DNA from 4 places in the Metabacillus elymi genome. Region 2 is predicted to be linked to each of the others. Evidence: a T-box and tRNA genes for the amino acid it is inferred to sense, from the RefSeq annotation. Region 2 holds a T-box; the other regions hold tRNA genes.

Region 1 (7,144 bases), 2.4 Mb from region 2:
GTAGGAGAGCGTTCTAAGGGCTGTGAAGCTAGACCGTAAGGACTAGTGGAGCGCTTAGAAGTGAGAATGCCGGTATGAGTAGCGAAAGAGGGGTGAGAATCCCCTCCACCGAATGCCTAAGGTTTCCTGAGGAAGGCTCGTCCGCTCAGGGTAAGTCGGGACCTAAGCCGAGGCCGAAAGGCGTAGGCGATGGACAACAGGTTGAAATTCCTGTACCACCTCCTCACCATTTGAGCAATGGGGGGACGCAGAAGGATAGGGTAAGCGCGCTGTTGGATATGCGCGTCCAAGCAGTTAGGCTGACAACGAGGCAAATCCCGTTGTCACATAAGGCTGAGCTGTGATGGCGAGGGAACTATAGTACCGAAGTTCCTGATTCCACACTGCCAAGAAAAGCCTCTAGCGAGGTGAGAGGTGCCCGTACCGCAAACCGACACAGGTAGGCGAGGAGAGAATCCTAAGGTGAGCGAGAGAACTCTCGTTAAGGAACTCGGCAAAATGACCCCGTAACTTCGGGAGAAGGGGTGCTTTTTAGGGTGAATAGCCCGGAAAAGCCGCAGTGAATAGGCCCAGGCGACTGTTTAGCAAAAACACAGGTCTCTGCGAAGCCGCAAGGCGAAGTATAGGGGCTGACGCCTGCCCGGTGCTGGAAGGTTAAGGGGAGAGGTTAGCGTAAGCGAAGCTTTGAACCGAAGCCCCAGTAAACGGCGGCCGTAACTATAACGGTCCTAAGGTAGCGAAATTCCTTGTCGGGTAAGTTCCGACCCGCACGAAAGGCGTAACGATCTGGGCACTGTCTCAACGAGAGACTCGGTGAAATTATAGTACCTGTGAAGATGCAGGTTACCCGCGACAGGACGGAAAGACCCCGTGGAGCTTTACTGTAGCCTGATATTGAATTTTGGTACAGCTTGTACAGGATAGGTAGGAGCCTGAGAAGCCGGAGCGCTAGCTTCGGTGGAGGCGTCGGTGGGATACTACCCTGGCTGTATTGAAATTCTAACCCACAGCCCTTATCGGGCTGGGAGACAGTGTCAGGTGGGCAGTTTGACTGGGGCGGTCGCCTCCTAAAATGTAACGGAGGCGCCCAAAGGTTCCCTCAGAATGGTTGGAAATCATTCGTAGAGTGTAAAGGCACAAGGGAGCTTGACTGCGAGACCTACAAGTCGAGCAGGGACGAAAGTCGGGCTTAGTGATCCGGTGGTTCCGCATGGAAGGGCCATCGCTCAACGGATAAAAGCTACCCCGGGGATAACAGGCTTATCTCCCCCAAGAGTCCACATCGACGGGGAGGTTTGGCACCTCGATGTCGGCTCATCGCATCCTGGGGCTGTAGTCGGTCCCAAGGGTTGGGCTGTTCGCCCATTAAAGCGGTACGCGAGCTGGGTTCAGAACGTCGTGAGACAGTTCGGTCCCTATCCGTCGTGGGCGTAGGAAATTTGAGAGGAGCTGTCCTTAGTACGAGAGGACCGGGATGGACGCACCGCTGGTGTACCAGTTGTCTTGCCAAAGGCATAGCTGGGTAGCTATGTGCGGAAGGGATAAGTGCTGAAAGCATCTAAGCATGAAGCCCCCTCAAGATGAGATTTCCCATAGCGTAAGCTAGTAAGATCCCTGAAAGATGATCAGGTTGATAGGTCTGAGGTGGAAGCGCGGTGACGTGTGGAGCTGACAGATACTAATCGATCGAGGACTTAACCTAATAAAAGCGTTAAATGAAGTGAATTGAATTGTAAATCGTTATCTAGTTTTGAAGGAACAACCTTTCAATTAAATTTGTCTGGTAATGATGGCGAAGAGGCCACACCCGTTCCCATGCCGAACACGGAAGTTAAGCTCTTCAGCGCCGATGGTAGTTGGGGGTTTCCCCCTGTGAGAGTAGGACGTTGCCAGGCAAAAGCCCCTTATTCGGGGCTATTATTTTGTTTGTTTTTGTAATTGGCCCGTTGGTCAAGCGGTTAAGACACCGCCCTTTCACGGCGGTAACACGGGTTCGAATCCCGTACGGGTCACCATTTGGAGGATTAGCTCAGCTGGGAGAGCATCTGCCTTACAAGCAGAGGGTCGGCGGTTCGATCCCGTCATCCTCCACCATCTAAATTTATTGTGCCGGTGTAGCTCAACTGGTAGAGCAACTGACTTGTAATCAGTAGGTTGGGGGTTCAAGTCCTCTTGCCGGCACCACTTTATTATTTATATATGAGCCATTAGCTCAGTTGGTAGAGCACGATCGAATAAGCATCAAAGCGATACTTCAGCGCACATATTGAACTACTACTTGATTAGACTTTCTGAAATATGGGCGTCATCACAAGTGCAAAACAACATAATACTACTCATTTTTATAATGAGCCATTAGCTCAGTTGGTAGAGCATCTGACTTTTAATCAGAGGGTCGAAGGTTCGAGTCCTTCATGGCTCATCATATACACATCTTGCGGGTGTGGCGGAATTGGCAGACGCGCTAGACTTAGGATCTAGTGTCCTTGTGACGTGGGGGTTCAAGTCCCTTCACCCGCATTTCTACATTAGCAAAGTGCCGGGGTGGCGGAACTGGCAGACGCACAGGACTTAAAATCCTGCGGTAGGTGACTACCGTACCGGTTCGATTCCGGTCCTCGGCACCACTTAGAAAAGCGGAGAAAGCCCGCTTAAACCGATAGGATGTTGGAGCTTCTGAGAAGGAGTCGTTGTTTGACTCCGCAGGAAGAAGTGAAACAGCCGTACGGTTTGGCTTTCGTAGCTAGACAAATATATTTAATGCGCCCGTAGCTCAATTGGATAGAGCGTTTGACTACGGATCAAAAGGTTAGGGGTTCGACTCCTCTCGGGCGCGCCATATAACCGGGAAGTAGCTCAGCTTGGTAGAGCACTTGGTTTGGGACCAAGGGGTCGCAGGTTCGAATCCTGTCTTCCCGACCAGTCAAAGTTTTTGGTTATATAAGGTCCATATACTTGGAGGAATACCCAAGTCCGGCTGAAGGGATCGGTCTTGAAAACCGACAGGGGTGTCAAAACCCGCGGGGGTTCGAATCCCCCTTCCTCCTCCATACTTTTTTTAATTAAAATTTATATTTCTATTATCGCGGGGTGGAGCACGAACGAATATGCTTCATTGATTAACATCAGCGTACCGATTGAACAGCATCTTGAATTTACTTCCTGAAATCGGGACGGTCCGTATAAGCAGAAACAATATGCATAGGATATCTTTATTATTTTTATTATTTTTATTATCGCGGGGTGGAGCAGTCTGGTAGCTCGTCGGGCTCATAACCCGAAGGTCGCAGGTTCAAATCCTGTCCCCGCAACCAAATTCAGTTGACGAAACTCCGTTGCTCTTACTTCTTAGCAAGGAAACATAGGAGTGCTTTAGTGCAACCAAATGGTCCGGTAGTTCAGTTGGTTAGAATGCCTGCCTGTCACGCAGGAGGTCGCGGGTTCGAGTCCCGTCCGGACCGCCATTTTTATTTTTAAAACTCCCTTGTCTCAAGGAGAAGGGTTTCAATAAGCGAGAAGGTCGAGGAAGCGACTGAGCGAACACCGGAGCGTATGTAAATACGTGAGTGAGGATGTGAGCGATGGAGCTGATGAAGAGATTCGAAGCTTAGTGGAAGCCGTAAACTAAATGGCTCGGTAGCTCAGTTGGTAGAGCAATGGACTGAAAATCCATGTGTCGGCGGTTCGATTCCGTCCCGAGCCACCATTTAACATAAATTATCTAAATATTGAAAATACGTGGAGGGGTAGCGAAGTGGCTAAACGCGGCGGACTGTAAATCCGCTCCTTAGGGTTCGGCAGTTCGAATCTGCCCCCCTCCACCATTTAAAATAGGGGCATAGTTTAACGGTAGAATAGAGGTCTCCAAAACCTTTGATGTGGGTTCGATTCCTACTGCCCCTGCCAGTTTAAAATATAGTGGCGATTGTGGCGAAGTGGTTAACGCACCTGATTGTGGTTCAGGCATTCGTGGGTTCGATTCCCATCAGTCGCCCCATTTACTTGCGGGTGTAGTTTAGTGGTAAAACCTCAGCCTTCCAAGCTGATGATGAGGGTTCGATTCCCTTCACCCGCTCCAATTTTTAAAATGGGCCTATAGCTCAGCTGGTTAGAGCGCACGCCTGATAAGCGTGAGGTCGATGGTTCGAGTCCATTTAGGCCCATCATTTAATATTTTATTTTGTGCCTTTAGCACTGGATAGAGCAACAGCCTTCTAAGCCGTCGGTTAGAGGTTCGAAACCTCTAAGGCACGTTTAAACTAATCTAACTTGGATTAGTTTTTTTTTGCATTGAATTCTCTTTACAAAGCTGTAGATCGCAAATAAGAATAAACCTTTATAAGGGGAGACGTTTATTTCTTTAAATCTTCACTTTTAAATATTCTAACAATGTCTTTTCGCAGAAGTCCTTATGTGTCTCCTCCGACATCGGTCTTTAGCTATCGCTTCCAGCACGATCTCCAAAGCCATCCACTCAATTCGAAGTATTCTTACAATCATTCTCAGCATCAGCCATGAATTTCCCGATTTTTCTCTTAAAACTTGCAAAATTTTTTTCTGAAGAAATAGAAGGAATATCAGATCGAAGAGGGTGCAAATGAATAAATTTAATAAAATAACAGCCATCGCATCGAAGTACTTGCTTTGTTTTTCGTAGAAAATTTATAAAGATTTTTTATTTTATATGTATAAGATATTAATAGTTTGGGAATCATGTAGATAAGAATAAAGAAGGGAGACATGTATTGATGGAGAAAAAACATATTTTATCTGATTTTGTTAAGGGAGACCGATTTGAATTAAATTCTTATTTAACTTATTTATTTGATAAATTTAATGCTGATGTTAAGGATCATTCAAAAGATAAGCTGGTAAAACAATGGATTAACTGAACTGAAGGGAAAAAATTATGAGTGTAGAAATCGTATAAGCGACCTTTTTATTCTGATTAGAATAGAAATGGTCGCTTTGTTGTTTTTATTATATTTAGGAAATCTGCTGCAATTAAGATAGGTGATGAAGTGAAACTTACATTAGTTGAAAGATGTTACATTGGAACAGCTGATACTACCACCTCGTTTAATGTGCAAATCGGTAATGAGAATAAGCTTGGTAGAAATAACTCAAACTAACCTCAAAAGATAGAGTCGAGAAATGGAGTGCCTTTGAATAAGCTGATAAATAGATTGCAATAATATATCTTTTCAACCTAAGTTTCATAGACAACTGTTTTAAGCATATTTTCTTAGCGTTGAAAATCCGCATAATCCTGATGCTACCCTCAATTAAACTCACCCATACTACAAGAGTAAAAAGTTATTTGGAGTAATATGATTTTTTCTACTGTTAATTAAAGAAATACAATGAGCCAATCGCTCTACCCCTAGTTTAATTTGACTCTCGTTCACTTGTGAGATGCTTAATCGAAGGAGATTTTCCTTTTTATATTCTGGCAAAAACATTCTAGAGGCATCATCAACAAATATACGCTGCTCGTTTAGCATATGAACTACCTGTTTTGCTGTCACATTTTCGGGCAAACTGATGGATAGATAGAATCCTGAAGTCGGTTTTGAAAAATGAGTATCAGCCGGTAGCAATAACTCACAGGCTTCTTGAAGGATTTGCATTTTAGTATGGTATACCTCTTTTATTTTTTTGAGATGGCTAGTAAACATTCCACTTTTTAAATAGATTTCTAGAGCACCTTGTGAAAGTGCTGAACTATTAAAATCCGAACTAAATTTATATCGTAAAAAATTGTTAATCATTAATGTAGGAAGAACGATTGTAGCAATCCTTAACCCTGGGAGGAATATTTTCGAAAAGCTTTTAATATAAATCACTCTCCCTGAAGGATCGAAAGAAAATAAAGGATCGGATTTTGCATTTGGGTCAAGGTCTCCTAAAAAATCATCTTCCACTATATATACATCGTATTTTTCAGCTAACTCAACGATTTTTTTCTTTTCGCTATTCGAGTAACAATGTCCAAGTGGATTGTGAAATCTCGGGATTATATAGAAAAACTTTATATCGTTATTTCGAAAAATGTATTCCAGACGATCGAGATCAATGCCTTCCATCGATAACTCAATTCCAAAAGTATTAGCTTTTTGTATATTGATGGACTCAATGAATCCGAAATAAGTAGGCTGTTCAATTAGAATATTGTTTTTTCCATTTGGAAACGGCATAGAAACTAATAAATTAAGTGCTTGCTGCGAACCAGAAACAACAACTACTCTATCTGGTTGAGTGAACACCTGTAGATTCTGCAAATATTTCACTAACTGTACTCGTAATGAGTAAAGCCCTTGTTGATCAGAGTATGTAAAAAGCTCTTCTTTATATTGTTCAATTGCTTGATTCATACAATGTTGAAATTCAACATAAGGCATAACGTTTTTATCTGGACCAGCAGACAAGAAATCAATCACGTCATTTTCATTGGTCGCATGTTGAAATTCATTCAAAACAAAGTAGCCACTTTTAGGAACAGAATAAATTAAATGCTCTTTTTCTAGTTCTTCGTATGCTTTAATGACAGTATTTTTGCTACATGAAAAATGCTCAGATAGCTGACGAACAGAAGGAAGTTTACTCCCTGCAATAAGCGACCTATCTGCTAGCTGAAGCTTAATTTCTTCCATTATCTCAATATATTTTGAGCTCATACATTTATCCTCCTTCAACTGTACCAGTACAGATGGATAAAAAATGGTTTATTTTTATTGTGTGTACCTATTAATATGTTAATTATATCAGAACTGTTTTTTAAGAAAAGCAGAAAATGGTACAGATATAATACGAAGTAAAAAGGTAGGTAGGATATGATGCAGAGTGAAACCAGAGAGAAATTTGGGTTATTGTTAGGATTAGTAGGTGTTATTTGTTTTAGCTTAACGCTCCCTTCTACAAGTATTGCAGTAGAGTATTTTGGGACCATGGTCGTCGGTTTAGGAAGAACAGTTGTTGCCGCAATTTTAGTTGCTGGTGTATTCATTGTTCGTAAAGAAAAGCTCCCTTCTCTTCGCCAATTCAAAAGTCTACTTATTGTTGCTTTTGGTGCAGTTTTAGGATTTCCTCTCCTCACTTCTAGTGCAATGGAATCCTTGCCTGTTTCTCATGGAGCAGTGGAATT
Region 2 (7,144 bases):
TAATAAAATCAATGAACTTTGCAGCTGCCTCTTTATGTTTTGATTCCTTTGAGACTGAGAAGAACTGTGATGGTTTTAAATACAGTCCTTCTTTCCCTTCAGGAAGTGATGGTAAAAGGGCTAGCTTTAATTCACGTCCTGCTGCACCTTGCAGAGCAACAATTTGGTTACTGTTAAACCATAATGTAGGTGCTTTTTCATGGACAATTAGCTCTTCTTCCAATCTACCTTGAACGGCAGCTGTTACATCTGGCGGTGCTGCTACACCATCCTTTAGTAATTCATCCCAATAGTTAAGGAACTCAACTAATAGCTTATCATCTTCATATCCAAGCGCTGTTCCTTCCTCGTTATACAATTCAATATCATGTTGCCTTAAATAATATTGAAAATTCCCTAAAGAGTTTTTAGCTCCTTCGACTCCATACACACCGTCACCGAATTGGTCCTTTAGTTTCTTTGCTGCCTCAGCATACTCTTCCCATGTATAACCAGGTTTAAAAGGTTCAACACCTGCTTTTTTAAACATGGCAGGGTCATATGCCATCGCTAAAGCATTCGTTCCTAAATTAACAGCGTAAAGCTTGTCGTCTACATATCCCCCTTCAATATACGCCTCACCAACATCATCAAGATTTAGAGCACCAGAGTCCACAAAAGAATTTAAATCCTCAATAAGTCCACGATCTACATATTCCATTAAATATCGGTAATCCATTTGAATCACATCAGCTAAATTCTTTCCAGCTGCAGCTGTTGCTAGTTTCTCCCAGTATCCATCCCAGCCTGTAAATTCAGGAGTTATTTTTATATTTGGATTTTTTTCCTCAAATAACTTGATTACTTTTTTTGTTTTATCATGACGATCCTGAGAACCCCACCAAGCAACACGTAAAGTGATTTCTCCATCTTCACCTTCAGCTGTTTTTTCAGAACTACATCCAGCTGCTAGTCCTAACAGTAAAACGAGAATTATCATAAATGAAATAAATTTAGAAAATGATTTCATCTTTAGAAAACCTCCCTTTTTTATTAAAACTTGTCCTTCTTCAAACTAGAGCACACCTTCATTTTGTAATTAGTTAATAAATAAGCAGTTAATTAAAGCGCTTTCAAATTTGTTGAAGTTTTTTTACAATATGTAAAAACTAGCATAATGGTTATCCTTTCTCCCCCAATCTTGTATATTTATCCTAATTATATTTAACTTCAAGATCCTCTTCTTTTCTGTTCTTGCGGAATTTATAGTGGAAAATTAACTTTAATTGCTGTCTTTTTTTCATCAACTTGCTTGCAATCCTATAATCTATCATATTAGAAGGATGTGATTCAAACAATTAACCTTTAGTACCAGTACTTTTACAGTAGGTCAAATCTAGCCTTTAATCGACATTTGATTATATTGTTATTTTTAGACAGCAATAAGTAGTAATTATTTAACTATTCGGAAAGGTTACTAGTATACAATTATTAGGAGATGTTCACTATTTAAGTCTTCTAACATACCACATTAGGAATTACTGTTTGTTCAAAAATCTGGTCTCATTAAAAAAAGGACGCCTTTTATTTAGAAAAGGCGCCAGATTATGGAACGAGTAATTTTTCGGTTGCATATTAAATTTTTCTTTAATAATTCGAGCTATTTCTTCAGCAATCAAAAGTTACATGAATCTATAATTTATAAATTTATTTAGGTATTCTAAGTGTTATGTGTTATGATTTATTTAACCATTTTAACACTTGTAGCATGTTGTCTTGAGAGGTTGACTAAAAGTTAAATGTTCATCCATAAATCTGGAAATATGTCTTTTACAGTCATATTTATTCTGATATTTAAGGGTCAAGCATTAATTAGTCAGCCTCTTTTAACGTTATTTTTAAGCAAATTAAAAAGGACTCTAATTTAGAGTCCTTTAATACTTACGCTTTGTTTACGTTAGTAGCTTGAAGTCCACGTTGACCTTGTTCTGTGTCAAAAGTCACTTTTTGGCCTTCGTCTAAAGATTTAAATCCTTCGCCTTGGATAGCTGAGAAATGTACGAATACATCTTCTCCACCTTCGATTTCGATGAAACCGAAACCTTTTTCTGCGTTAAACCATTTTACTGTACCTTGTTGCATGTTTGTTTCCTCCTGGGTGGATTTAATCCACAATTATTACTATAGTTGCTCAATTAGATATCAAAGGCGAAAGTTTTAAAAACTTATTCTTTCCTTACATACCGAACAAAAATAATTCTTCTTTATCTTAACAGATAAATTTTGGAATTGCAAATGGTATTTAACAAGTTCTACAGTAAAGTAGAACTTGTCACTGTTTTTCCTTTCTAGTTAAGACTTCTACTGACAATTATCTGTTTTAGATCATTGATAAACTCATCTAGTTTCACTTCACTCGAATCCTCTTTCCCATATTGCCTAACATTAACAGTCTGGAAATCTCGTTCCCGGTCTCCTACAACTAGAATATATGGAACCTTTTTCATTTGAGCCTCTCTCATTTTAAGCCCAAGCTTCTCATCACGTAAATCAAGTTCAACACGTATTTCTGCTTGTTTTAATTGTTGTGTAACTTTTTCTACATACTCTTTATGCGCTTCATTTGATACAGGTATTACCTTAACTTGGACTGGTGCAAGCCAAACGGGGAATGCTCCAGCAAAGTGTTCAATTAAAATACCGAGAAAACGATCGATAGAGCCAAAGACAGCCCGATGAATAACAACTGGGCGCACTTTTTTATTTTCTTCATTGATATAAGTTAAATCAAATTTTTCTGGCATTTGAAAATCGAGTTGAACTGTCGCACATTGATGACTTCGTTTGAGCGCATCTTTAATATGGATATCAATTTTTGGGCCATAAAAGGCTCCGTCACCTTCGTTAATATGAAATTCATAGTTTAATTTGTTTAAAACATTTATTAAAGAAGCTTCCGCTTTATCCCATAAAGCTTCATCACCCATATAATCATCTGGTCTTGTTGAGAGTTCGATTTCATATTTAAAACCAAATGTACTGTAAACATAATCAATTAACTTTAATACGGATGTAATTTCATCCTCAATTTGAGCAGGTGTTACAAAGATATGAGCATCGTCCTGGCAAAATGTGCGAACTCTAAGCATGCCATTTAAGGCACCACTAAATTCATGACGGTGCACCTGCCCGAACTCTGCCATCCGAATTGGAAGATCACGATAGGAATTAAGTTTATCTTTAAAAATAAGCATATGCCCAGGGCAATTCATTGGTTTTAATGCAAAACTCTGATCATCCACCTCAGAAAAGTACATATTTTCTTTATAATGATCCCAATGACCAGAGCGTTCCCATAGCCGTTGGTTCATCATAATCGGTGTACGGACTTCCTTATAATCATATGAATATTGCAGCTTCCTTAAAAACACTTCTAATTCATTTCGGATTAGCTGCCCATTTGCTAAATAAAAGGGCATACCAGGTGCTTCCTCAGAAAACATAAATAACTCTAATTCATTTCCTAATTTCCGGTGATTTCGTTTTTGTGCTTCATCAATAAAATGAAAATAATCAGCTAAAGCTTCTTTTGAAGCAAAAGCCACACCATATATACGCTGAAGCACTTTATTACTGCTGTCTCCACGCCAATATGCTCCAGATACATGTGTTAATTTAAATGCTTTAATATACCGAGTTGCTGGTAAATGTGGACCACGGCATAAATCAACAAACTCACCTTGTCGATAGACTGTTATAACGGCTCCTAGTGGAATATCCTCTAACAGTTCTAACTTTAAAGGATCATTTGCAAAAATCGCCTTAGCCTTGTCACGTGATATTTCTTCACGTTTAATTTCCAGATTTTCAGAGATGATTTTATTCATCTCTTTCTCAATCTTATCTAGGTCATTAACAGTTAGGTTATTTTCTAAATCAAGATCATAATAAAAACCATTTTCAATAACTGGACCAATTCCTAATTGTACAACATCTCCATAAAGACGTTTGATGGCTTGTGCTAATACATGTGCAGTTGTGTGTCTCATAATTTCAATACCAGTTAACGAATTAAGATCATATAACTCAATATTTGCATTCTCATTGATGCTACGCTTTAAGTCATACAATGATCCATTTACCAATCCAGCCACAGATTTCTTTTTTAAACTAGAACTAATTGACTGTGCGATTTCCTCTAAGGATATACCTTTAACATACTTTTTTTCATCTCCATTTGGAAACTTAATAATAACCTCATTTTGACTCATGATTAACCACTCCTAATATTAAATTTCAAATAAAAAAAACACACCCATCCCTCAAAAAAGGGACGAGTGTGTCTATACCCGTGGTTCCACCCAACTTTCCATCTAATTACTTACATCATGATGGCTTCGTTTAAGCTGTATCGTAGCTTTCACGGTATTGATTACTAGTATTTCACCAATACTGCTCCAAGGTGGTAAGCAATTCTATCGTATTAGGAAGTTCCCAGCCTAGCCTTCCCTCTCTGTAAACCGTTTAGAAATACTCATGTCCTTATCATTGCTTTTAGTATTTAATTAAACATAAAAAAACACACTCAAATCCCTATATAAAAGGGACGAGTGTGTTTGATCTCGTGGTTCCACCCAACTTCCCACCACTTTTGTAATAAGTGATGGCTCGTTTTGCTGTATCGTAGCAGCTACGGTATTAATTACTATTGGTTCATCAATACTGCTCAAAGGTGGTAAGTAATTCTCTTGTATTAGGAAGTTCCCAGCCTAGCCTTCCCTCTCTGTAAACCGTTAAGAAATACTCATGTCCTTATCATTGCATCGGCTAATTTTAAATTATTAATTAATATATAGAAATATTTACTAATAGTCAATACCTAAATAGAAAATTTTATGCAAGGTTGTGTCGTAGTAAAACAATATTAACATATTAGCCGCACCTAAATTAATTTTATTTATAATATACTTTATCTACATTGTATTTCGCTTGAAGTTTATTAATAATGTATGTTTCGTAAATGTCTCTCTCCATTGGATCTTCGACCACACATACATCAATTTTGAATACTTCATTTCTATGATTTTTGATAGGTGACACTGTGTCTTCTAGATGCTTTTTGACCCTCTGCCTTAGTTTTCTTGCCTTACCTACAAAAAGCAGTTCATCTTTTTTGTTATAAAATAAGATAATTCCGCCCTTATCTCTTGGAATCTCATGAAGATCAATGAAGCCCTCGATCGATTTTATGACCGGCTCATTATCATTCCGTGATTGTATTCGCTCTGTGATTGAGATGTCTGCTTTAGGAATTTCGATATTTATCATAAATTAGCACGTCCTTTTTCTTCTAATATGTAAATGGTGTTATATGTAAAAAATAAATCATTAACTTCTACTTATTATAATTTACAATAATTAGTGATTTATTTGAAAAATATTAAGATTCGATACTTCATTATATTAGAAAATCTTTTTGGTTGTCATAACCCGGTATTTTTATCATTATTGTCGAATCTTACTATAATAGAATAATTAATACTATGTGATTAAGTACTCCTAGGAAAAATCATATCATTAAAATGCATTTTTTGCTGAGTTTCATATTGTACCATATAATTTAAAACATGTCTTTTTGTTTGAGTTTTACATGTCATATATTCGAGAAGAAACTTACATTTGTTTAACTTGAAAAGATATTAGTTGGAACGAATAAAAAAAGACCTACCAATTAGGTAAGTCAAAACTTTGTTAGTATTATGAAATTACGAACCATTGTGTCAGTAGCTGTTAACAATTCATATGTGGTGAAGTTGGTTCTAATTGCATAAATTCAATTCGGTTTCCGTCTGGGTCTTTAATCCAACATTGATAATTATTGTCTTTCCCTTTCGTTGGTTCGACATCTAAGGTAAGCCCTTTCATCTTTAGGTGATTGGCTATTTCGTTAATATCGTTCACCTCTAAGCAAATATGATTAAAGCCATTTTGGTTTCTTTCCTCTTGCTGTTTAGATAATCCACCATAAAATAATTCGATAAATTGTCCAGGAGCCACTTTAATATATTCAATCCAAGGCTGATTCTCATTGTCACGGATTTCGAATGCCCTTTCAAAACCTAAAATGTCACAGTAGAATTCAAGTGATTTATCCATGTTTTCTACAGTTAATGCTAAATGTCCAATCCCTTTAATCAAGTAGTATCACCCCTTACTTCATTTAGTTTTATCGTTTTGAGCTTTAAGATAAAATCGTTTCAATTCTATTTTGTATCTCAGAAGGAAGAATGACTTCAATTGCTTTGACATTTTGTTCTACTTGACTTGGTTTACTCGCTCCGATTAAAGCGCTTGATACGTTTGGTTGTCTTAAAATCCAAGCTAATGCTAGTTCTGGTAATGTAACATCGATCTCTTTTGCAACTGCTTCTAATTGCTCAACTTTATTAAAGACATCCTCATTTAGCATCCCTTTTATAAAATTATTAATCGATTGATTTGATGCACGACTATTATCTGGGACCTGACCATTTTTGTATTTTCCAGTTAGAACGCCCTGGGCTAATGGAGAAAATACTACCTGTCCGATTCCATATTTTTCACTTACAGGAATCACTTCATTTTCAATATAGCGGTTAAACATGTTATAGATCGGCTGATTAACCACAATTCGATCTAACAGGAATTTATCAGCAGTTGCAACTGCTTCTTCAATTTGTGCTGCACTCCACTCACTTACGCCAGCATACAAAATTTTCCCTTGACGAATTAAATCATCAATTGTTTTCAGTGTTTCTTCAACAGGTGTTTCGGGGTCATAACGATGGCAATAAAAAATGTCTACATAATCTAGGTTCATTCTTTTTAAACTCGCGTGCACTTGCTCCATCACATGTTTACGAGATAAACCACGATCATTCGGCCCGTCGCCCATAGGCCAAAAAGCTTTTGTCGTAATAACATAAGATTCTCGAGGGTATTCCTTTAATGCTCCAGCGAGTACACGCTCACCTTCACCTTGCTCGTAAACGTTTGCAGAATCAAAGAAATTAATCCCTAGCTCATATGCCTTATGTATTGTCTTTTCTGCCACATTATCTTCTACTGATTTTCCATAGGTTAACCAGCTTCCTAAACTAATCTCACTTACTTTTAATCCTGTTCT
Region 3 (7,144 bases), 1.7 Mb from region 2:
GCCTTGAATTTAGAGTCTTGGAGGTAGAGCACTGATTGGACTAGGGGCCCCCAACGGGTTACCGAATTCAGTCAAACTCCGAATGCCAAAGACTTATATTCAGGAGTCAGACTGCGAGTGATAAGATCCGTAGTCAAGAGGGAAACAGCCCAGACCACCAGCTAAGGTCCCAAAGTATACGTTAAGTGGAAAAGGATGTGGAGTTGCTTAGACAACCAGGATGTTGGCTTAGAAGCAGCCACCATTTAAAGAGTGCGTAATAGCTCACTGGTCGAGTGACTCTGCGCCGAAAATGTACCGGGGCTAAACGTATCACCGAAGCTGTGGACTGTTCTTTTAGAACAGTGGTAGGAGAGCGTTCTAAGGGCTGTGAAGCTAGACCGTAAGGACTAGTGGAGCGCTTAGAAGTGAGAATGCCGGTATGAGTAGCGAAAGAGGGGTGAGAATCCCCTCCACCGAATGCCTAAGGTTTCCTGAGGAAGGCTCGTCCGCTCAGGGTAAGTCGGGACCTAAGCCGAGGCCGAAAGGCGTAGGCGATGGACAACAGGTTGAAATTCCTGTACCACCTCCTCACCATTTGAGCAATGGGGGGACGCAGAAGGATAGGGTAAGCGCGCTGTTGGATATGCGCGTCCAAGCAGTTAGGCTGACAACGAGGCAAATCCCGTTGTCACATAAGGCTGAGCTGTGATGGCGAGGGAACTATAGTACCGAAGTTCCTGATTCCACACTGCCAAGAAAAGCCTCTAGCGAGGTGAGAGGTGCCCGTACCGCAAACCGACACAGGTAGGCGAGGAGAGAATCCTAAGGTGAGCGAGAGAACTCTCGTTAAGGAACTCGGCAAAATGACCCCGTAACTTCGGGAGAAGGGGTGCTTTTTAGGGTGAATAGCCCGGAAAAGCCGCAGTGAATAGGCCCAGGCGACTGTTTAGCAAAAACACAGGTCTCTGCGAAGCCGCAAGGCGAAGTATAGGGGCTGACGCCTGCCCGGTGCTGGAAGGTTAAGGGGAGAGGTTAGCGTAAGCGAAGCTTTGAACCGAAGCCCCAGTAAACGGCGGCCGTAACTATAACGGTCCTAAGGTAGCGAAATTCCTTGTCGGGTAAGTTCCGACCCGCACGAAAGGCGTAACGATCTGGGCACTGTCTCAACGAGAGACTCGGTGAAATTATAGTACCTGTGAAGATGCAGGTTACCCGCGACAGGACGGAAAGACCCCGTGGAGCTTTACTGTAGCCTGATATTGAATTTTGGTACAGCTTGTACAGGATAGGTAGGAGCCTGAGAAGCCGGAGCGCTAGCTTCGGTGGAGGCGTCGGTGGGATACTACCCTGGCTGTATTGAAATTCTAACCCACAGCCCTTATCGGGCTGGGAGACAGTGTCAGGTGGGCAGTTTGACTGGGGCGGTCGCCTCCTAAAATGTAACGGAGGCGCCCAAAGGTTCCCTCAGAATGGTTGGAAATCATTCGTAGAGTGTAAAGGCACAAGGGAGCTTGACTGCGAGACCTACAAGTCGAGCAGGGACGAAAGTCGGGCTTAGTGATCCGGTGGTTCCGCATGGAAGGGCCATCGCTCAACGGATAAAAGCTACCCCGGGGATAACAGGCTTATCTCCCCCAAGAGTCCACATCGACGGGGAGGTTTGGCACCTCGATGTCGGCTCATCGCATCCTGGGGCTGTAGTCGGTCCCAAGGGTTGGGCTGTTCGCCCATTAAAGCGGTACGCGAGCTGGGTTCAGAACGTCGTGAGACAGTTCGGTCCCTATCCGTCGTGGGCGTAGGAAATTTGAGAGGAGCTGTCCTTAGTACGAGAGGACCGGGATGGACGCACCGCTGGTGTACCAGTTGTCTTGCCAAAGGCATAGCTGGGTAGCTATGTGCGGAAGGGATAAGTGCTGAAAGCATCTAAGCATGAAGCCCCCCTCAAGATGAGATTTCCCATAGCGTAAGCTAGTAAGATCCCTGAAAGATGATCAGGTTGATAGGTCTGAGGTGGAAGCACGGTGACGTGTGGAGCTGACAGATACTAATCGATCGAGGACTTAACCTAATAAAAGCGTTAAATGAAGTGAATTGAATTGTGTATCGTTATCTAGTTTTGAAGGAATATATTTTTTTTGTAAAAAACACTTGAAATATTCTTTCAAAATAGTATAATAATTCTTGTCGTAATTGTCTGGTGGCGATAGCGAAGAGGTCACACCCGTTCCCATGCCGAACACGGAAGTTAAGCTCTTCAGCGCCGATGGTAGTTGGGGGTTTCCCCCTGTGAGAGTAGGACGTTGCCAGGCTGTTTCAAGAATTATATTGATCTTACAACGGAGGATTAGCTCAGCTGGGAGAGCATCTGCCTTACAAGCAGAGGGTCGGCGGTTCGATCCCGTCATCCTCCACCATTATAAACTTATTGTGCCGGTGTAGCTCAACTGGTAGAGCAACTGACTTGTAATCAGTAGGTTGGGGGTTCAAGTCCTCTTGCCGGCACCACTTAATACTACTCATTGAAAAATGAGCCATTATCTCAGTTGGTAGAGCACGATCGAATAAGCATCGAAGCGATACATCAGCGCACATATTGAGCTGCTACTTGTTTAAGCTTTCTGAAATATGGGCGTCATTACAAGAGCAAAACAACATTATACTACTCATTGAAAAAATGAGCCATTAGCTCAGTTGGTAGAGCATCTGACTTTTAATCAGAGGGTCGAAGGTTCGAGTCCTTCATGGCTCACCATTTACACACCTTGCGGGTGTGGCGGAATTGGCAGACGCGCTAGACTTAGGATCTAGTGTCCTTGTGACGTGGGGGTTCAAGTCCCTTCACCCGCATCAATTAAATATTGCGGAAGTAGTTCAGTGGTAGAACACCACCTTGCCAAGGTGGGGGTCGCGGGTTCGAATCCCGTCTTCCGCTCTTAGTAAGTGCCGGGGTGGCGGAACTGGCAGACGCACAGGACTTAAAATCCTGCGGTAGGTGACTACCGTACCGGTTCGATTCCGGTCCTCGGCACCACTTACATTATGCGCCCGTAGCTCAATTGGATAGAGCGTTTGACTACGGATCAAAAGGTTAGGGGTTCGACTCCTCTCGGGCGCGCCATATATCGGGAAGTAGCTCAGCTTGGTAGAGCACTTGGTTTGGGACCAAGGGGTCGCAGGTTCGAATCCTGTCTTCCCGACCATACTAAAACTTTCTTTGGGGCCTTAGCTCAGCTGGGAGAGCGCCTGCTTTGCACGCAGGAGGTCAGCGGTTCGATCCCGCTAGGCTCCACCATTTAGTTAAATAATAAATTTCCATTTTGGCGGTGTAGCTCAGCTGGCTAGAGCGTACGGTTCATACCCGTGAGGTCGTGGGTTCGACTCCCTCCGCCGCTACCAATTTGGACCTTTAGCTCAGCTGGTTAGAGCAGACGGCTCATAACCGTCCGGTCGTAGGTTCGAGTCCTACAAGGTCCACCATTTTCCATCATACACGGAGGAATACCCAAGTCCGGCTGAAGGGATCGGTCTTGAAAACCGACAGGGGCGTCAAAACCCGCGGGGGTTCGAATCCCCCTTCCTCCTCCATATTTTTTAAATTTTATATTTCTATTATCGCGGGGTGGAGCAGTCTGGTAGCTCGTCGGGCTCATAACCCGAAGGTCGCAGGTTCAAATCCTGTCCCCGCAACCAATTTCAGTTGACGATACTACGTTGCTCTTACTTCTTAGCGAGGAAACATAGGAGTGCTTTAGTGCAACCAAATGGTCCGGTAGTTCAGTTGGTTAGAATGCCTGCCTGTCACGCAGGAGGTCGCGGGTTCGAGTCCCGTCCGGACCGCCATTTTTAAAAAATCCCTTGTCTCAAGGAAAAGGGTTTCAATAAGCGAGAAGGTCGAGGAAGCGACTGAGCGAACACCGGAGCGTATGTAAATACGTGAGGATGTGAGTGATGGAGCTGACGAAGAGATTCGAAGCTTAGTGGAAGCCGTAAACTATATGGCTCGGTAGCTCAGTTGGTAGAGCAATGGACTGAAAATCCATGTGTCGGCGGTTCGATTCCGTCCCGAGCCACCATTTTTAAGATTAGACTTAGCTCATGTGGCGATTGTGGCGAAGTGGTTAACGCACCTGATTGTGGTTCAGGCATTCGTGGGTTCGATTCCCATCAGTCGCCCCATTTATATCTTGCGGGTGTAGTTTAGTGGTAAAACCTCAGCCTTCCAAGCTGATGATGAGGGTTCGATTCCCTTCACCCGCTCCAAAATTTAAAATGGGCCTATAGCTCAGCTGGTTAGAGCGCACGCCTGATAAGCGTGAGGTCGATGGTTCGAGTCCATTTAGGCCCACCATTTCATATTTTTATTCCGCAGTAGCTCAGTGGTAGAGCTATCGGCTGTTAACCGATCGGTCGTAGGTTCGAGTCCTACCTGCGGAGCCATATATATGGGGAAGTACTCAAGTGGCTGAAGAGGCGCCCCTGCTAAGGGTGTAGGTCGCGCGAGCGGCGCGAGGGTTCAAATCCCTCCTTCTCCGCCAGTTTATAAATATAGTTTAAGGCCCGTTGGTCAAGCGGTTAAGACACCGCCCTTTCACGGCGGTAACACGGGTTCGAATCCCGTACGGGTCATCAACAAAAAAACACTGCAAATTCGCAGTGTTTTTTTTGTTGGGATTTTTTTAAAACCGCTCCAAAAAGATCTTATTCCAAGTAGAGTGTAAAAAACCTTTGCTTTGTATTTTCTATTCTATTAGGTAGTGGTTTAAGCTTGATCAAATTAGGGTATGAATAAAAGAAACAAGCTTAAATGTTGACTTATCATTTGATAAACTATTATATTCAATTGTAGGTGCTCTATAAAAATTAAATCTACTTTTCTATGTAAATAAAATAGGGTCTGAAACGGAAAATTCATCTACTTTTTCGTATGCAAAAATTTGAATGATACGCACTTTCTTGATTTGTTTATTTCAATCTTAAGATTAAGCTTGCTTCAAAGTAACCCATCTACAATTAATTCGAAATTCCTTCTTTTTTTTCTTCAAAGAACTTTCAACAAAAACCAACAAAAAGTCGAATAAAATATTTTTCTGATATAATGTTCGGTATCTCAGCTTGTCCACAATTCTACTAATTTGAACGCTTTTCTTACCTTAAATTAAATTATTCCGATTTCATCAAACATACTTCATACTACTAGTGTTTTAGAGTCTTTTTCGCCGATTTATTAAAATTCCCTTTATTTTTTTCTATATTTTAAAAGTATAACATTTAAATATTAATTTCATTTCAATGTAGGTTTATGTCGGAAAAAAGAAGCGTTTACATAAAAGGGATCTACGAGTAAGTATTGAATGTTTAGCATAGAGATAATAAGAGAAAGGGTGACCTATGTGACTCTCATTTGTCCAACAGACTATGATATTCATTTATTTCATGAAGGACAGTCATTTGAAAGCTATGGGTTTTTAGGAGCTCATATACAGGAGCAAGATGGATTAATTGGTACAAATTTCTGTGTATGGGCACCAAAAGCAAAAGGAGTTAATGTTGTTGGTGATTTTAATGGTTGGTTTGGTCAAAATCATCAAATGGAGAAGATCAATGAGGAGGGGATTTGGAACATATTTATTCCTCATTTAGTAGCTGGAGAGATATACAAGTATGAAATCATTACAGCTTCTGGAGAGACTTTATTGAAAGCAGATCCATATGCCTTCTTTTCAGAGGTAAGGCCGAACACTGCATCCATTGTTCATGATTTATCAGGGTATGTGTGGAACGATCAAAAGTGGAAGAGAAAAAAGCGACAGAGACCACCATATGATCGACCAATGTCTATTTATGAAGTGCATTTAGGAACTTGGAAAGTAAAAGATGATGAAGAGTTGTATAGCTACAAGGAATTAGCAGAAGAACTAATACCTTATGTATTAGATCATGGTTTTACCCATATTGAATTACTTCCTATTATTGAACATCCATATGACCGTTCTTGGGGATATCAAGGAACGGGTTATTTTTCTGCTACAAGTCGTTTTGGTAAACCACAAGATCTAATGGAATTTATTGATACATGCCATCAAGAAAATATCGGTGTCATTATTGATTGGGTTCCAGGTCATTTTTGTAAGGATGAACATGGGCTATATATGTTTGATGGTCAACCAACTTACGAATACAAAAATTATAATGATCGTGAAAATTTGGATTGGGGAACAGCGAACTTCGATTTAGGTAAACCTGAGGTTCAAAGCTTTTTGATTTCAAATGCGATCTTTTGGATTGAGCATTTCCATGTAGATGGTTTCCGTGTTGATGCGGTTGCAAATATGCTTTACTGGCCAAATTCTAATGAGCTAGTAGAGAACCCATTTGCAGCAAGCTTTTTAAGAAAACTGAATGAAGCTGTCTTTGCAAAAGATCCAGATATCTTAATGATTGCTGAAGATTCAACTGATTGGCCAATGGTAACTGCTCCTACCTCGTCAGGTGGTCTAGGCTTTAACTACAAATGGAATATGGGTTGGATGAATGACATTCTTACCTATATGGAGGCTTCTCCAGAACATAGGAATGAACTCCACCATAAAGTAACATTCTCCCTATTATATGCTTTTTCAGAAAACTTCATTTTACCGTTTTCTCATGATGAGGTTGTGCATGGGAAAAAATCACTGTTAAATAAAATGCCAGGTGATTATTGGCAGAAGTTTGCTCAATTAAGGCTGCTTTATGGATATATGATTGCACACCCTGGAAAGAAACTACTTTTTATGGGTGGTGAGTTTGGCCAGTTTGATGAATGGAAGGATTTAGAACAGCTTGATTGGTTTTTAGAAGATTATGAGATGCATAATAAAATGCGTGTCTTTTTTAAAGAATTGCAACAAGTCTATCAAAAGCAAAAGCCATTGTATGAATTAGATCATGCAGAAGAAGGTTTTGAATGGATAGATGTTAACAACAGGGATCAAAGTATTTTCTCTTTTATACGTAAAAGTCAAAAAGAAAATGATCTTTTAGTAGTAATTTGTAATTTTAAACCAATTGTTTATCACGACTACAAAGTTGGGGTTCCAATCGATACAGAATATGTAGAGATTTTAAATAGTGATGCAGGTGAATATGGTGGATCAGATCAACTGAATAAAAAGAATTTGAA
Region 4 (7,144 bases), 2.1 Mb from region 2:
AGTCAACGAAGAAATTCGAAGCTTATCATTCGTCGAAGAAGGTTAAGTTGTTAAGGGCGCACGGTGGATGCCTTGGCACTAGGAGCCGATGAAGGACGGTACTAACACCGATATGCTTCGGGGAGCTGTAAGTAAGCTTTGATCCGGAGATTTCCGAATGGGGAAACCCACTGCTCGTAATGGAGTAGTATTTTTACCTGAATACATAGGGTAATAAAGGCAGACCCGGGGAACTGAAACATCTAAGTACCCGGAGGAAGAGAAAGCAAACGCGATTTCCTGAGTAGCGGCGAGCGAAACGGAATTAGCCCAAACCAAGAGGCTTGCCTCTTGGGGTTGTAGGACACTCTATACGGAGTTACAAAGGAACGAAGTAAATGAAGAGGTCTGGAAAGGCCCGTCAAAGAAGGTAACAACCCTGTAGTTGAAACTTCGTTCCCTCCAGAGTGGATCCTGAGTACGGCGGGACACGAGAAATCCCGTCGGAAGCAGGGAGGACCATCTCCCAAGGCTAAATACTCCCTAGTGACCGATAGTGAACCAGTACCGTGAGGGAAAGGTGAAAAGCACCCCGGAAGGGGAGTGAAATAGATCCTGAAACCGTGTGCCTACAAGTAGTCAAAGCCCGTTAATGGGTAATGGCGTGCCTTTTGTAGAATGAACCGGCGAGTTACGATCCCGTGCAAGGTTAAGTTGATGAGACGGAGCCGCAGCGAAAGCGAGTCTTAAGTAGGGCGAAAGAGTACGTGGTCGTAGACCCGAAACCAGGTGATCTACCCATGTCCAGGGTGAAGTTCAGGTAACACTGAATGGAGGCCCGAACCCACGCACGTTGAAAAGTGCGGGGATGAGGTGTGGGTAGCGGAGAAATTCCAATCGAACCTGGAGATAGCTGGTTCTCTCCGAAATAGCTTTAGGGCTAGCCTTGAATTTAGAGTCTTGGAGGTAGAGCACTGATTGGACTAGGGGCCCCCAACGGGTTACCGAATTCAGTCAAACTCCGAATGCCAAAGACTTATATTCAGGAGTCAGACTGCGAGTGATAAGATCCGTAGTCAAGAGGGAAACAGCCCAGACCACCAGCTAAGGTCCCAAAGTATACGTTAAGTGGAAAAGGATGTGGAGTTGCTTAGACAACCAGGATGTTGGCTTAGAAGCAGCCACCATTTAAAGAGTGCGTAATAGCTCACTGGTCGAGTGACTCTGCGCCGAAAATGTACCGGGGCTAAACGTATCACCGAAGCTGTGGACTGTTCTTTTAGAACAGTGGTAGGAGAGCGTTCTAAGGGCTGTGAAGCTAGACCGTAAGGACTAGTGGAGCGCTTAGAAGTGAGAATGCCGGTATGAGTAGCGAAAGAGGGGTGAGAATCCCCTCCACCGAATGCCTAAGGTTTCCTGAGGAAGGCTCGTCCGCTCAGGGTAAGTCGGGACCTAAGCCGAGGCCGAAAGGCGTAGGCGATGGACAACAGGTTGAAATTCCTGTACCACCTCCTCACCATTTGAGCAATGGGGGGACGCAGAAGGATAGGGTAAGCGCGCTGTTGGATATGCGCGTCCAAGCAGTTAGGCTGACAACGAGGCAAATCCCGTTGTCGTATAAGGCTGAGCTGTGATGGCGAGGGAACTATAGTACCGAAGTTCCTGATTCCACACTGCCAAGAAAAGCCTCTAGCGAGGTGAGAGGTGCCCGTACCGCAAACCGACACAGGTAGGCGAGGAGAGAATCCTAAGGTGAGCGAGAGAACTCTCGTTAAGGAACTCGGCAAAATGACCCCGTAACTTCGGGAGAAGGGGTGCTTTTTAGGGTGAATAGCCCGGAAAAGCCGCAGTGAATAGGCCCAGGCGACTGTTTAGCAAAAACACAGGTCTCTGCGAAGCCGCAAGGCGAAGTATAGGGGCTGACGCCTGCCCGGTGCTGGAAGGTTAAGGGGAGAGGTTAGCGTAAGCGAAGCTTTGAACCGAAGCCCCAGTAAACGGCGGCCGTAACTATAACGGTCCTAAGGTAGCGAAATTCCTTGTCGGGTAAGTTCCGACCCGCACGAAAGGCGTAACGATCTGGGCACTGTCTCAACGAGAGACTCGGTGAAATTATAGTACCTGTGAAGATGCAGGTTACCCGCGACAGGACGGAAAGACCCCGTGGAGCTTTACTGTAGCCTGATATTGAATTTTGGTACAGCTTGTACAGGATAGGTAGGAGCCTGAGAAGCCGGAGCGCTAGCTTCGGTGGAGGCGTCGGTGGGATACTACCCTGGCTGTATTGAAATTCTAACCCACAGCCCTTATCGGGCTGGGAGACAGTGTCAGGTGGGCAGTTTGACTGGGGCGGTCGCCTCCTAAAATGTAACGGAGGCGCCCAAAGGTTCCCTCAGAATGGTTGGAAATCATTCGTAGAGTGTAAAGGCACAAGGGAGCTTGACTGCGAGACCTACAAGTCGAGCAGGGACGAAAGTCGGGCTTAGTGATCCGGTGGTTCCGCATGGAAGGGCCATCGCTCAACGGATAAAAGCTACCCCGGGGATAACAGGCTTATCTCCCCCAAGAGTCCACATCGACGGGGAGGTTTGGCACCTCGATGTCGGCTCATCGCATCCTGGGGCTGTAGTCGGTCCCAAGGGTTGGGCTGTTCGCCCATTAAAGCGGTACGCGAGCTGGGTTCAGAACGTCGTGAGACAGTTCGGTCCCTATCCGTCGTGGGCGTAGGAAATTTGAGAGGAGCTGTCCTTAGTACGAGAGGACCGGGATGGACGCACCGCTGGTGTACCAGTTGTCTTGCCAAAGGCATAGCTGGGTAGCTATGTGCGGAAGGGATAAGTGCTGAAAGCATCTAAGCATGAAGCCCCCCTCAAGATGAGATTTCCCATAGCGTAAGCTAGTAAGATCCCTGAAAGATGATCAGGTTGATAGGTCTGAGGTGGAAGCGCGGTGACGTGTGGAGCTGACAGATACTAATCGATCGAGGACTTAACCTAATAAAAGCGTTAAATGAATTGAATTGAATTGTGAATCGTTATCTAGTTTTGAAGGAATATAAAAAGTTTAAAAAAACACTTGAAATATTCTTCTAAAATAGTATAATAGTCTTTGTCACAAATGTCTGGTGATGATGGCGAAGAGGTCACACCCGTTCCCATGCCGAACACGGAAGTTAAGCTCTTCAGCGCCGATGGTAGTTGGGGGTTTCCCCCTGTGAGAGTAGGACGTCGCCAGGCTGTTATATTATATTATTCCGCAGTAGCTCAGTGGTAGAGCTATCGGCTGTTAACCGATCGGTCGTAGGTTCGAGTCCTACCTGCGGAGCCATTTTGGAGAGCTGTCCGAGTGGCCGAAGGAGCACGATTGGAAATCGTGTAGGCGGTGTAAGCTGTCTCAAGGGTTCAAATCCCTTGCTCTCCGCCACTACTTATAATAAATAATGGCCCGTTGGTCAAGCGGTTAAGACACCGCCCTTTCACGGCGGTAACACGGGTTCGAATCCCGTACGGGTCACCATATGGAGGATTAGCTCAGCTGGGAGAGCATCTGCCTTACAAGCAGAGGGTCGGCGGTTCGATCCCGTCATCCTCCACCATTTTAAAACCTAGAACAACTATTATTATCGCGGGGTGGAGCAGTCTGGTAGCTCGTCGGGCTCATAACCCGAAGGTCGCAGGTTCAAATCCTGTCCCCGCAACCAAATGGTCCGGTAGTTCAGTTGGTTAGAATGCCTGCCTGTCACGCAGGAGGTCGCGGGTTCGAGTCCCGTCCGGACCGCCATTTTCTTAAGTTACTTTTCTCAAGTAAAAGGGTTTCGATAAACGAGAAGATCAAGGAAGCGATTGAACGATCACCGGAGCGTATGTCAATACGTGAGGATGTGAGTGAAAGAGCTGACGCAGAGGTTCGAAGTTTAGCGGAAGCCGTAAACTCAATATGGCTCGGTAGCTCAGTTGGTAGAGCAATGGACTGAAAATCCATGTGTCGGCGGTTCGATTCCGTCCCGAGCCACCTTTAAAGAAAAGATTTTGAAATTTAAGTACGCCGGTGTAGCTCAACTGGTAGAGCAACTGACTTGTAATCAGTAGGTTGGGGGTTCAAGTCCTCTTGCCGGCACTGTTTCACACATATGGAGGGGTAGCGAAGTGGCTAAACGCGGCGGACTGTAAATCCGCTCCTTAGGGTTCGGCAGTTCGAATCTGCCCCCCTCCACCATTTAAAATAGGGGCATAGTTTAACGGTAGAATAGAGGTCTCCAAAACCTTTGGTGTGGGTTCGATTCCTACTGCCCCTGCCAATTTAAAATATAGTGGCGATTGTGGCGAAGTGGTTAACGCACCTGATTGTGGTTCAGGCATTCGTGGGTTCGATTCCCATCAGTCGCCCCATTTATTTTATATTAAAAATAACTCTCATGAAAATTCATCGATGGGCTATAGCCAAGCGGTAAGGCATCGCACTTTGACTGCGACATGCGTTGGTTCGAATCCAGCTAGCCCAGCCATTTCTTATACACATTTTCGTTTCTCTTGCATAGGCTAGAGTATACGGTTAAATAAGTTAGATTGCGGAAGTAGTTCAGTGGTAGAACACCACCTTGCCAAGGTGGGGGTCGCGGGTTCGAATCCCGTCTTCCGCTCCAGTTTTATGAATGGCGGCATAGCCAAGTGGTAAGGCAGAGGTCTGCAAAACCTTTATCACCGGTTCAAATCCGGTTGCCGCCTCCATTTAAACTACACCCTTGCCGGGGTGGCGGAACTGGCAGACGCACAGGACTTAAAATCCTGCGGTAGGTGACTACCGTACCGGTTCGATTCCGGTCCTCGGCACTTTTGATTTTATTTTTTTTGCCAGTGTGGCGGAATTGGCAGACGCGCACGACTCAAAATCGTGTTCCGTGAGGAGTGTCGGTTCGACCCCGACCACTGGTATCAAATGGAATTCTCGAACGTTATAGCGACGTTATTTCAGCGTAATTATTCGCAGAAATAACGTCGCTTTTTTGCGTTTAAGGCTATGATAAATGTAGATATATATTCAAACCCGTAAATACGAATTTATAACTTAAGCAGCATTTACTAAAAAATAAGAATCACATAACTATTGCTTTATTAGAGGATAATAATCTAAGAGGTGATAATATGGAAAAAGATAAATTAAAACTCACATCTTCCGAAATAGGAACATTGTGGGGAGAATATGTAAACGGAACAATGACAGATGTAGTAAATAGATATATGTTCTCTATAATTGAGGATGAGTCAATAAAAAATATTTTTGAGGATGCTATCAAGACCTTCGAAAAACAAAAGAAACAAATCGTGATTATTATGGAAAACGAAGGGTTTCCAGTTCCAATTGGATTTACTGAATCTGACCTCAACAAAGGTGCAGAAAGACTGTTTACTGATATATTTTGCTTAAATTATTTACATATCATGACTTTACATGGTTTGCTCGGTCATATCACTTCATTAGGTGTTTCTGTTAGAAAAGACTTACGAGATTATTACGATTCATTCGATAACGATGCAAAAAAAATGTATCATCAAACTATTGAATTGTTGCTTGAGAAAGGGAATTTTCAAAGAGACCCTTTATTTTATCCTTCGAGGAACCCTGAATTTATTTCTAGCCAAGATTTCACAGATGGATTTTTCGGAAAAGGGAGACGTTTAGCTGCAACAGAAATCATCAGTATTTCTTTCAACCTTAAAAAGAGTATTATGGCTAAAACTCTTTCTATTGGATTTAGTCAGGTCTCTCAATCAAAAGAAGTAAGAAAGTTTTTAGAGAGGTCTGAGAAAACAGCTGATGGTCAAATACAATCCCTTACAAAAATAATGCACAAGGATAATTTACCAGCTCCTAAGTCGTGGGAAACAGAAGTGACAACTTCAACGGACTCTCCTTTTTCTGATAAGTTAATGTTGTATCATATGGGCTTCTTGTTTCAAGCTGCACAATTGTATCACGGGGCAGGTTTAGCATCAGCCATGAGAACAGACCTTGCAACGGTTTATGAAGGTGTCATACTTAAAAATCTAATTGTAACAAAAGAATGGTTTAATATTATGGTGAAAAATAAATGGTTAGAACAACCACCACTTGCTCCTAATAGAAAAGAAATTGCAAAAGAAAAATAATAAATACATTGTTACATGGTATGTATAAGTGAATAAGAGTCCATTTGAAAGACTTATGTGGAGCATCGCACTTCCTGGATTTGGAGTATTTAAAGGGTAAGTATTTTAAAGGCACAGTTTTATTGATACTAAAATTTCTGATTAATGTACAAGCCAATTTTAACCAGGTAATACTTCTAAGTTTTCATGGTGAAATTTGTGGTGCCATAAAAGATGCAGATTATCAGTGGTTGATGTTTTATTCTTATTGGTTCCTGTTTGGTTAGCCAATGTTATTTTTGATTCGAGGAATATCGATTGGAATAGTTATTCAAAAAATCATGATATTAACACTTCATAAAAAATGCTATATTTATTCGCCTTTTTCCGCTCATTACACACGTAACAGCATAAATAAAAGAGCCTATTAACCATGATTGTAAATATGCCAATGGTTGTAGGCCTTTATTTAACTTGTCACTACTTACACTTTATGATTATCGGTGTGGCGGAATTGGCAGACGCTCACGACTCAAAATCGAATTCCTCGGTTAAATGCTCAAGAAATTGATATTGCCGTTGAGCTAATCGAGTTTAATACGCGGACATTTGAAGGTACGAAGTCGGTATTGATAGCCGATGCCGTGCGGGAAAGTTTATTTGAAGATACAATAATACTCCGGGGGGTTAAGTGCAAAGAATATTTGAAACTTATTTGGCTTTAATACGTATTAGTAATAAGTAATTATTAAGAATATGTTACTTAATACGAAGAAGTCGGAAAGTCCGCGAACTAGAAAGGTGATGGTTATACATTGAACAAACAAACAGTAAAAACGTTAAAATGGATATCTGGTGGAATCGAAGCGATTCTAGGTATACCTATTATAGGTGGAAGTATTGTAATAGGCTTAGGTTGGACGCCATTATGGGTTATGCTTATTTTTCATATAGCAGTATTAGTACTTTCCAAAAAGGTCGGAGTTAAAGCATATGGTAATATTCTCGGAATTGTAACTTCAGCTATCGGATGGATTCCTATT

Evidence for each region. A T-box is a leader RNA that pairs with one kind of tRNA and senses whether it is charged. The one in region 2 lies ahead of thrS (threonine--tRNA ligase), so its partner is inferred to be a tRNA-Thr.
Region 1: it encodes a tRNA-Thr, which carries the amino acid that the T-box ahead of thrS (threonine--tRNA ligase) is inferred to sense. The anticodon was not compared.
Region 3: it encodes a tRNA-Thr, which carries the amino acid that the T-box ahead of thrS (threonine--tRNA ligase) is inferred to sense. The anticodon was not compared.
Region 4: it encodes a tRNA-Thr, which carries the amino acid that the T-box ahead of thrS (threonine--tRNA ligase) is inferred to sense. The anticodon was not compared.

The regions. Positions count from the first base shown of each region.
Region 1 is NZ_CP055263.1:1,303,694-1,310,837, reverse strand. Features, by position in the region: rRNA gene HUW50_RS06400 (23S ribosomal RNA) at 1-1,702, shown strand, start outside; rRNA gene rrf (5S ribosomal RNA) at 1,780-1,895, shown strand; tRNA gene HUW50_RS06390 (tRNA-Glu) at 1,941-2,015, shown strand; tRNA gene HUW50_RS06385 (tRNA-Val) at 2,019-2,094, shown strand; tRNA gene HUW50_RS06380 (tRNA-Thr) at 2,109-2,184, shown strand; tRNA gene HUW50_RS06375 (tRNA-Lys) at 2,350-2,422, shown strand; tRNA gene HUW50_RS06370 (tRNA-Leu) at 2,438-2,520, shown strand; tRNA gene HUW50_RS06365 (tRNA-Leu) at 2,539-2,627, shown strand; tRNA gene HUW50_RS06360 (tRNA-Arg) at 2,763-2,839, shown strand; tRNA gene HUW50_RS06355 (tRNA-Pro) at 2,846-2,922, shown strand; tRNA gene HUW50_RS06350 (tRNA-Ser) at 2,958-3,050, shown strand; tRNA gene HUW50_RS06345 (tRNA-Met) at 3,238-3,314, shown strand; tRNA gene HUW50_RS06340 (tRNA-Asp) at 3,388-3,464, shown strand; tRNA gene HUW50_RS06335 (tRNA-Phe) at 3,631-3,706, shown strand; tRNA gene HUW50_RS06330 (tRNA-Tyr) at 3,741-3,824, shown strand; tRNA gene HUW50_RS06325 (tRNA-Trp) at 3,833-3,906, shown strand; tRNA gene HUW50_RS06320 (tRNA-His) at 3,922-3,997, shown strand; tRNA gene HUW50_RS06315 (tRNA-Gly) at 4,005-4,078, shown strand; tRNA gene HUW50_RS06310 (tRNA-Ile) at 4,090-4,163, shown strand; tRNA gene HUW50_RS06305 (tRNA-Arg) at 4,183-4,253, shown strand; gene HUW50_RS06300 (hypothetical protein) at 4,749-4,892, shown strand; gene HUW50_RS06295 (aminotransferase-like domain-containing protein) at 5,301-6,677, opposite strand; gene HUW50_RS06290 (DMT family transporter) at 6,837-7,144, shown strand, end outside.
Region 2 is NZ_CP055263.1:4,643,641-4,650,784, forward strand. Features, by position in the region: gene HUW50_RS21310 (ABC transporter substrate-binding protein) at 1-1,009, opposite strand, end outside; gene HUW50_RS21315 (cold-shock protein) at 1,921-2,121, opposite strand; gene thrS (threonine--tRNA ligase) at 2,328-4,250, opposite strand; T-box leader at 4,306-4,537, opposite strand; T-box leader at 4,579-4,807, opposite strand; gene HUW50_RS21325 (nucleotide excision repair endonuclease) at 4,933-5,307, opposite strand; gene HUW50_RS21330 (VOC family protein) at 5,770-6,177, opposite strand; gene HUW50_RS21335 (aldo/keto reductase family protein) at 6,221-7,144, opposite strand, start outside.
Region 3 is NZ_CP055263.1:609,920-617,063, reverse strand. Features, by position in the region: rRNA gene HUW50_RS03095 (23S ribosomal RNA) at 1-2,050, shown strand, start outside; rRNA gene rrf (5S ribosomal RNA) at 2,176-2,291, shown strand; tRNA gene HUW50_RS03085 (tRNA-Val) at 2,321-2,396, shown strand; tRNA gene HUW50_RS03080 (tRNA-Thr) at 2,412-2,487, shown strand; tRNA gene HUW50_RS03075 (tRNA-Lys) at 2,659-2,734, shown strand; tRNA gene HUW50_RS03070 (tRNA-Leu) at 2,747-2,829, shown strand; tRNA gene HUW50_RS03065 (tRNA-Gly) at 2,843-2,914, shown strand; tRNA gene HUW50_RS03060 (tRNA-Leu) at 2,925-3,013, shown strand; tRNA gene HUW50_RS03055 (tRNA-Arg) at 3,024-3,100, shown strand; tRNA gene HUW50_RS03050 (tRNA-Pro) at 3,106-3,182, shown strand; tRNA gene HUW50_RS03045 (tRNA-Ala) at 3,199-3,274, shown strand; tRNA gene HUW50_RS03040 (tRNA-Met) at 3,302-3,378, shown strand; tRNA gene HUW50_RS03035 (tRNA-Ile) at 3,383-3,459, shown strand; tRNA gene HUW50_RS03030 (tRNA-Ser) at 3,475-3,567, shown strand; tRNA gene HUW50_RS03025 (tRNA-Met) at 3,596-3,672, shown strand; tRNA gene HUW50_RS03020 (tRNA-Asp) at 3,746-3,822, shown strand; tRNA gene HUW50_RS03015 (tRNA-Phe) at 3,980-4,055, shown strand; tRNA gene HUW50_RS03010 (tRNA-His) at 4,083-4,158, shown strand; tRNA gene HUW50_RS03005 (tRNA-Gly) at 4,169-4,242, shown strand; tRNA gene HUW50_RS03000 (tRNA-Ile) at 4,254-4,330, shown strand; tRNA gene HUW50_RS02995 (tRNA-Asn) at 4,345-4,419, shown strand; tRNA gene HUW50_RS02990 (tRNA-Ser) at 4,427-4,517, shown strand; tRNA gene HUW50_RS02985 (tRNA-Glu) at 4,537-4,608, shown strand; gene glgB (1,4-alpha-glucan branching enzyme) at 5,334-7,144, shown strand, end outside.
Region 4 is NZ_CP055263.1:2,554,482-2,561,625, forward strand. Features, by position in the region: rRNA gene HUW50_RS12100 (23S ribosomal RNA) at 41-2,972, shown strand; rRNA gene rrf (5S ribosomal RNA) at 3,097-3,212, shown strand; tRNA gene HUW50_RS12110 (tRNA-Asn) at 3,229-3,303, shown strand; tRNA gene HUW50_RS12115 (tRNA-Ser) at 3,308-3,399, shown strand; tRNA gene HUW50_RS12120 (tRNA-Glu) at 3,418-3,492, shown strand; tRNA gene HUW50_RS12125 (tRNA-Val) at 3,496-3,571, shown strand; tRNA gene HUW50_RS12130 (tRNA-Met) at 3,600-3,676, shown strand; tRNA gene HUW50_RS12135 (tRNA-Asp) at 3,680-3,756, shown strand; tRNA gene HUW50_RS12140 (tRNA-Phe) at 3,915-3,987, shown strand; tRNA gene HUW50_RS12145 (tRNA-Thr) at 4,020-4,092, shown strand; tRNA gene HUW50_RS12150 (tRNA-Tyr) at 4,108-4,191, shown strand; tRNA gene HUW50_RS12155 (tRNA-Trp) at 4,200-4,273, shown strand; tRNA gene HUW50_RS12160 (tRNA-His) at 4,289-4,364, shown strand; tRNA gene HUW50_RS12165 (tRNA-Gln) at 4,406-4,480, shown strand; tRNA gene HUW50_RS12170 (tRNA-Gly) at 4,544-4,618, shown strand; tRNA gene HUW50_RS12175 (tRNA-Cys) at 4,630-4,703, shown strand; tRNA gene HUW50_RS12180 (tRNA-Leu) at 4,720-4,805, shown strand; tRNA gene HUW50_RS12185 (tRNA-Leu) at 4,826-4,907, shown strand; gene HUW50_RS12190 (DUF3231 family protein) at 5,118-6,122, shown strand; gene HUW50_RS12195 (hypothetical protein) at 6,917-7,144, shown strand, end outside.